DNA from 2 places in the Bradyrhizobium sp. BRP56 genome. Region 1 is predicted to be linked to the other one. Evidence: riboswitches for the same ligand, from Rfam matches in the RefSeq annotation. Region 1 holds a riboswitch; the other holds the start of a gene.
What was found. Region 1 has a riboswitch for ZMP and ZTP ahead of glyA (serine hydroxymethyltransferase). Riboswitches for the same ligand answer to the same signal wherever they lie in the genome.

Region 1 (3,403 bases):
TGCGGCGTTGGCGCGGGCGCTGCGTCCGACGCGGCAGATCCGCGACGGGCTCGAGCGGATCGCTGCGGGCGACCTCGCCGCGCGCCTGCCGCCGTTCGATCTCGCCGAACTGTCCGCGATCGGCGACGTCTTCAACCAGCTCGCCGAGCGCCTCGCCGCCGCGCTCTCCGACCGCAACGCGCTGACGCAGAAACTGATCCTGGTGCAGGACGAGGAGCGCCGGCACCTCGCGCGTGAGCTGCATGACGAGTTCGGGCAGTCGCTGGCCGCAATCCGTGCGCTCGCCGCCTCGGCGCGCCAGACCGCGGCCGCGGATTGCCCGCCTTTGCTCGCCGAATGCGACGGCATCGCGCGGACCGCGACCGACATGATGGAGACGTTGCGCGGCGCCCTCTTCCGGCTCCGCCCGCCCGATGTCGACGAACTCGGACTTGCGGCCAGCCTCGAGGGCCTGGTCGCCGGCTGGAACGGCCGCAGCCGCGGACAGCCGCGGTTCGAGATCACCATATCGGGATCGTTCGAGCGCCTTGCCGCCTCCGTCACCGCCAATCTCTACCGCATCGTGCAGGAGGCGCTCACCAACGCCGCCAAGCATGCCGGCGCCACGCGCGTCATGCTGCGGCTTGAGATGCGCGAGGCGCCGCCTGGCGGCGGCGACAGCGCGATCGTGCTCGCGATCGACGATGACGGCCAGCCCGGCGATCCGCAAGGCGATTCCCAGCTCAGGTCCGGCCTCGGCCTGCTCGGCATGCGCGAACGGGTCGCCGCGCTGGGCGGGCGGCTCAGCTTCGAGACCGGACAGCCCAGCGGCTCCTCGCTCCGCGTCATCGTTCCCGTCGCCGCCATCCGAGAGGCCGCACCGGTGGAGCACGCGGCATGAGCCATGCGGCGCGAACCATCATGCTGGTCGACGACCACGCCGTCGTCCGGGAGGGCTACAGGGCGATGCTGCAGAAGCAGCCGGGCCTCTGCGTCGTCGCCGAAGCCTCCGACGGCGTCGAGGCCTACCGCCTCTACAAGGAGACCGGGCCCGACCTCGTCATCATGGACCTGTCGATGCCCGGCATCGGCGGCATCGAGGCCATCCGCCGCCTCCGGCAGTGGGACAGGCGCGCAAAAATCCTGGTGTTCACCATGCACCAGAACGCCGCGTTTGCCGTGCAGGCGATCCGCGCCGGCGCGAGCGGCTATGTCACCAAGACCAGCCCGCCGGAGACTCTGGTGCACGCCGTGATGGATGCGCTGTCGGGCAAGATCGCGATCAGCCCGGATATCGACCACGAGCTCGCGCTCAGCCACCTTGCCGGCGAGACCAAGGCGGCCGACCTCCTGACCGCGCGGGAATTCGAGGTGCTGCGCATGCTGCTCGCGGAAAACACCACCGAGGAGATCGCCGAGGCGCTGCACCTCAGTCCCAAGACGGTCGCGAACCTGCATTCCCTGATCAAGGACAAGCTCGGCGTCGGCACCGATATCGAGTTGGTCCGCCTCGCGCTGCGGCAAGGCATCCTGACGCAGCTCGATCTCGGCGAACGCTGAGCCCGCGTCAGCGGCAGCGACCAACCCTTGCGAGCCCGCCTGAGATTGGATAGCCTCTGCTCGCGATGAGCTTCGCAGGCTCATTCGCCCCTCGCGCGACTGGCGAGCTTACGTGGAATTGACCACGGTGAAGCGCGAAGGGTTCCAACGCCGTTCGCCTGGGCAACCCGTTCAGCTGATGATCCAGCGTCTTAGGGAGCCCGGACCATGCCGTTATTCCGCAACGAACTCCATCTCAACGATTCGGAAGTTGCCCTTGCGCTCGAGGGCGAAGAGCGCCGCCAGCAAGACGGCGTCGAGCTGATTCCGTCGGAGAACTACACCTATCCCGAGGTGCTCGAGCTGCTGGGATCGGTGTTCACCAACAAGTATTCCGAGGGCTATCCGGGACGCCGCTATTATGGCGGCCAGGAATTTACCGACCAGGTAGAGAACCTTGCCCGACAGCGCGCTTGCGCGCTGTTCCGCGCCGAACATGCCAACGTTCAGCCTCTGTCCGGGTCGCCAATGAACCAGGCCGTGTATCTCGGCCTGCTGCAGCCCGGCGATACGATATTGGCGATGGACCTGTCACACGGCGGCCATCTCACCCATGGCGCGCCGGTGTCGCACATGGGGCGGCTCTTCAACTTCGCCCGCTACAAGACGCAGCCGTCAAACGGCGGCGCCATCGATTTCGATGAGCTCCGCGCCATGGCCCGGCACGTCCGTCCGAAGCTGGTGCTGTGCGGCTACAGCTCTTATCCGCGCGATCTGGATTATGCGTCCTTCACGAGCATTGCCGATGAGGTGGGTGCGCTGACCATGGCGGACGTCAGCCATTACGGCGGCCTGATCGCCGGCAACGCCTTGCGCAATCCGCTCGATGCGGGTTTCGACGTGATGACGACGACATCGCACAAGACGCTTCGCGGACCGCGCGGCGGCATCGTTCTCTGTCGCCGGGAGTTCGCCGGCAAGATCGACGCGTCGGTGTTTCCGGGACTGCAGGGAGGTCCGCACATGAACGTTGTGGCCGGAACCGCGGTCACGCTGAAGAAGGCATCGACGTCCGATTTTCAGGCCTATGCAAGACTGGTCATGCGCAACGCGAAGGTCCTGGCCGAAGCGTTGATGGAACGCGGCATGACGTTGATCACCGGCGGAACCGACAATCACATGATGGTTGTGGATACGGTGGCCAGCGTCGGCCTGGACGGCGGCGCGGCCGAGAACATCCTCGACGCCGTCGGGATCACCGCAAACAAGCAGATCATTCCCGACGATCCGCGGCCGCCGCTCAGGCCGAGCGGCATCCGCCTCGGGACGCCGGCGGCGACCACGCGCGGCATGGGCGAGCCCGAAATGCGCCTGATCGCCGAACTCATTGCGGAATCCCTCCGGTCGAAGGGAGATGCAGCGGTCGTCAAGCGACTGAGGTCGAACAGCGTCGAGATGTGCCGCGCTTTCCCCGTTCCTGGGATCGGGCCGCCCTCATAGGCGGCCGAGCCGCGTTCCTGTTCCGCGTCCGTCGCGTCACTCGGCCGGATGTGCGGCCTACATGGGGACGTCGTGAAGGTTCCCGAAAAGGACCGGAACGGAAATTGATGCTGTTCGTTGGACCGCATGATCTCGAAAGACGGAGCGTCCAACGCCGTGACCCGGAAAACCTTGCAAGCCCGCTCGGAACAGGCGCTCGTCGTCATCATTCTCAGCACCGGTGCGCTGATCGGTTACCTCGGCCTGGCGCTGTCCAGGCTGTGAGAGCTACGCCCGGCGGGCATCAACCGCCGGCGGGCATCAAGCTGCTTGGTGCCTAAAGCTCACGCGCGTGCCACTGAGTTGCCCCGACGGGGCAAGCCCCGCAGCAAAAATATAGGGTGAA
Region 2 (3,403 bases), on a different contig from region 1:
GGAGTCGAATAGCTGTTCGATGGCGCGAGCCGCGTCGTATCCACGGCAACCTCGTAGCGCGCCAGCGCAATCTTGTAGTCGCGGAGACGTTGCCGTTCAGCGGCGCGTTGCGCCTGGATGCGGCGCCATTCCTCGGCCTTGCGCCGCCTGGCTTCGATCGCTCCGTTCGTCTGCTTGCTGCGTTTCACGGCGGCACATCCGTCTGGGTCGAATGCCTTCGGCGCATCGACGAAGTAAATACCGGGCAGCACGACCTCGTCGATGATGACGTCATTGATGCGCTGCCGTTCTGCCGCCGGCTTGTCATAATTGCCGCAACATTGCGCGACGACAAGGTCGCGTGCGGGGAACACGTAGAGGCGCTGACGGCCGTCCGAGGCGGATGACTTCGGGATGCCCCTCAGGCCGCGCCTATGCCGGCCCCTGCGCCGCCGGCCGCATGCGGAGCGCGTCGAGCACGAGGACAAGAACCGGGCGCTGCTCGTCGTTCACTAGCTCCGTCTTGAAGATCACGACAGCGTCGCGCCGCTCCGGCCTGATGGTGATCTTCTGGATCTGGGATTGGCCGGTGAGCGTGGCGCCGGGCCGAACCGGGCTCGGCAGGCGAATCTCGAAGCTCCGCCCGACGATCCCCGCCACCTTGGTCCAGATCGCCTCCACGACGAGCCGCTGATAGATCGCAATGGTGTTGAAACCGCTTGCGATCAGTCCGCCGAACGGGCCTGCCGCAGCCGCGACGGGATCGGTATGGATCGGCACCGGATCATATTTGCCGGCGAACTCCAGGATCTCGGCCTCGCCGATCGTGTAGCTGCCAAGCCTGAACGTCTGGCCCTCGGTGAGATCGTCCGCGTACAGCATCGCGCGCCTCCATCTGTCGCGCGACGATAGACGAATGGTGCGGGCTTTCCATTACCCCGGACGTCATGAAACTTCGTGCGCGATACGCGAGCGACACCCGCCGCTCGCATATCGCCGCAGGTATCCCGCGCTATTGCAGCCGGGCCGCCCTCGCCTTTGCCGCCTTCAGCGTGTTCTCCATCAGGCAGGCGATCGTCATCGGGCCGACGCCGCGCGGCACCGGCGTGATGGCGCCGGCGACCTGCACCGCCTCGTCGAACAAGACGTCGCCGCACACCGCATAGCCGCCGTCCGGCTTCTCGACGCGCGTGGTGCCGACGTCGATGACGATGGCCTGGGGCTTGATCCAGTCGCCGCGCACGAGGCCGGCCTTGCCCACCGCGCTCACCAGGATGTCGGCCTCGCGGCAGATCCTGCTGATGCCACGGGTGTGGATATGGGTCTGCGTCACGGTCGCGTGCTCCTGCAGCAGCAACGCGGCCATCGGCTTGCCGACGATGTTGGAGCTGCCGATCACCACGGCATGGGCGCCGGTGAGGTCTGATCGGACCGACTTGATCAGCCGGAGACAGCCGAGCGGCGTGCACGGCACCAGCGCGTCATCGCCGTGAAACAGCCGGCCGGCGTTGAGGGCGTGCAGGCCGTCGACATCCTTGGCGGGATCGACCGCCGCCATCACGCGCAAGGCGTCGATATGCGCCGGCAACGGCAGCTGCACCAGGATGCCGTCGATATCGTCGCGCGCATTGAGCGCCTCTACTCTGGCAAGCAGATCGGCCTCGCTGGCATCATCCGGCAGGCGTGCGACCTCGCCGCGCAGGCCGAGCCGCTCGGCCATCCTGACCTTGCTCTGCACATAGATCTGGCTCGCCGGGTCGCAGCCGACCAGCACGACCACAAGCCCCGGCGCGCGGGGCAGCCGGTCGAGTTCGCCAGCAATCTTGTCGATGACAATTTGGGCATGTGCATGCCCATCGAGAATGTTCGCCGTCATGGCACCTCCGTTTCGAAGCGGTGCCCAGGCGCGCGGCGTTCAGTCTCTGCGCTCCCCGATGGTGGTCCATCCAAGCGCCAGTCGCGCAGATGGCATCGTCATAGCCGTCCCGCCGGGCAAAGGCAATTCACGCTCTCCCGCGGGTCGAACGGCGACGAATTGCCCTCACTTTTGCCGGTGGATCGGTGCCGGGCGGGTCACCTCTGGGGGTAGGATTCGGGCAAGACTTGCGTTAAGTCTCGGCGCTTGCCGGGCTTTTCCGATCCCCGGCGCCATCCCTTCCGGTCATCACGCCATTTCGGACATTTTCGACATGAGACATATCATCCTCGCGCTGGCGCTCTTCTGCCCGGCTGCCGCGCTTGCCCAAGGTACCACGCCGGCCCCCGCCGACGCCGACAAGCCGGCGGCGGCCTCGCAGCCGATGGTCGGCGACAAGCCGCTGGTCCAGGTCGGCAAGAAGTCGGCCGCCAAGAAGGGCGAGAAGCCTGCCGCGCCCGGCAAGCCGCAATCGGTCGCCCAGAAGCTTCAGGCCTGTCAGGACATCGACGACGCCACCAAGGAACGGCTGATCTGCTACGACGAGATCTTCAAGCCGCAGCCGAAGCCGAAGGCCGCCCCGGCCAAGGGCGTCAACGATTGCCGCTTCGTGAAGGAAGAGGACGAGCGGCTGACCTGCTACAACGGCTTCGCGGACAAGATTCCGCGCCTGCCGCGCTAAAGGTAGCGAGCGCCGCGCGGACGCCGTCCCGGATCCGGCCACCCGCCTGATCGCGGACATGAAAAAGCCGCCGCAAGTGTTTGCGGCGGCGGATCGATTGCCGGCTGCGGCAGCCCTTTCTTACCAGGTGCCGAAGCCACCAAAGAAGCCCATGCGCTGCTGCTGCGCGACGCGGTAAGGCTGATACATGCCGGGCTGCGCCAGCCGCATCGGCTGCTGGGGATGGGCGTGGTAGCGCGCGACCTTGCGCTTCTTCGGCGCCTGAGACTGGGCCTGCGCCGGTTGTTCAGCCGATTTTGCCTCAGCCGCGACCTTCTGCGCATCAGCCTTCTCTGGCGGAATGAACTGGGCGAACGTATTGCGGACGCGGGCTTGCGCCGACGCATCGCCCGTAGCCGACGGGATGGCCGCGGCGACCGCGTTGACCTGCGCCGGAACAATGGTCGGCAAATTGGTATCGTAGACCACCCGCTCGGGCAATTTCTGGGTCGACTTGATGCGCACCATGGTCTTGTCGACGCCCGGCGACGACAGTCCCTGGTTCTGGCCGGCGACCACGGCCTCCTGCGGCACGATGGCATTGACGACGAAGAGCAGCGCGAGCAGCACTCCACCAACGAACAGGAAATAACGCGCCACAGGCATTTTGGTAGCTCCCCCCGCGCAGCAGGGCGCGGTTCATCTCGGCGCGACGACATCAGTCATCGCGCGGGCGATTTCATCGTCTGCGCATGATCACCCGGGCGCTGTCCGCGCTCCCGGGTCGTTCGCTAACGGCTGGTTTATTAGTTAGTTCCTGTCCGGCCGTTACGGTTCACCCGACAAGT

Region 2: linked by a shared signal. The riboswitch ahead of I6F38_RS21935 (tetrahydrofolate dehydrogenase/cyclohydrolase catalytic domain-containing protein) and the one ahead of glyA (serine hydroxymethyltransferase) in region 1 are both predicted to bind ZMP and ZTP.

The regions. Positions count from the first base shown of each region.
Region 1 is NZ_JADYVV010000002.1:315,671-319,073, reverse strand. It holds gene I6F38_RS03255 (histidine kinase) at 1-880, shown strand, start outside; gene I6F38_RS03250 (response regulator transcription factor) at 877-1,539, shown strand; ZMP/ZTP riboswitch at 1,625-1,710, shown strand; gene glyA (serine hydroxymethyltransferase) at 1,747-3,018, shown strand; gene I6F38_RS03240 (hypothetical protein) at 3,136-3,282, shown strand.
Region 2 is NZ_JADYVV010000031.1:26,184-29,586, reverse strand. It holds gene I6F38_RS44040 (zinc-ribbon domain containing protein) at 1-353, opposite strand, end outside; gene I6F38_RS21940 (MaoC/PaaZ C-terminal domain-containing protein) at 412-861, opposite strand; gene I6F38_RS21935 (tetrahydrofolate dehydrogenase/cyclohydrolase catalytic domain-containing protein) at 992-1,855, opposite strand; ZMP/ZTP riboswitch at 1,871-1,950, opposite strand; gene I6F38_RS21930 (hypothetical protein) at 2,169-2,576, shown strand; gene I6F38_RS21925 (hypothetical protein) at 2,697-3,221, opposite strand.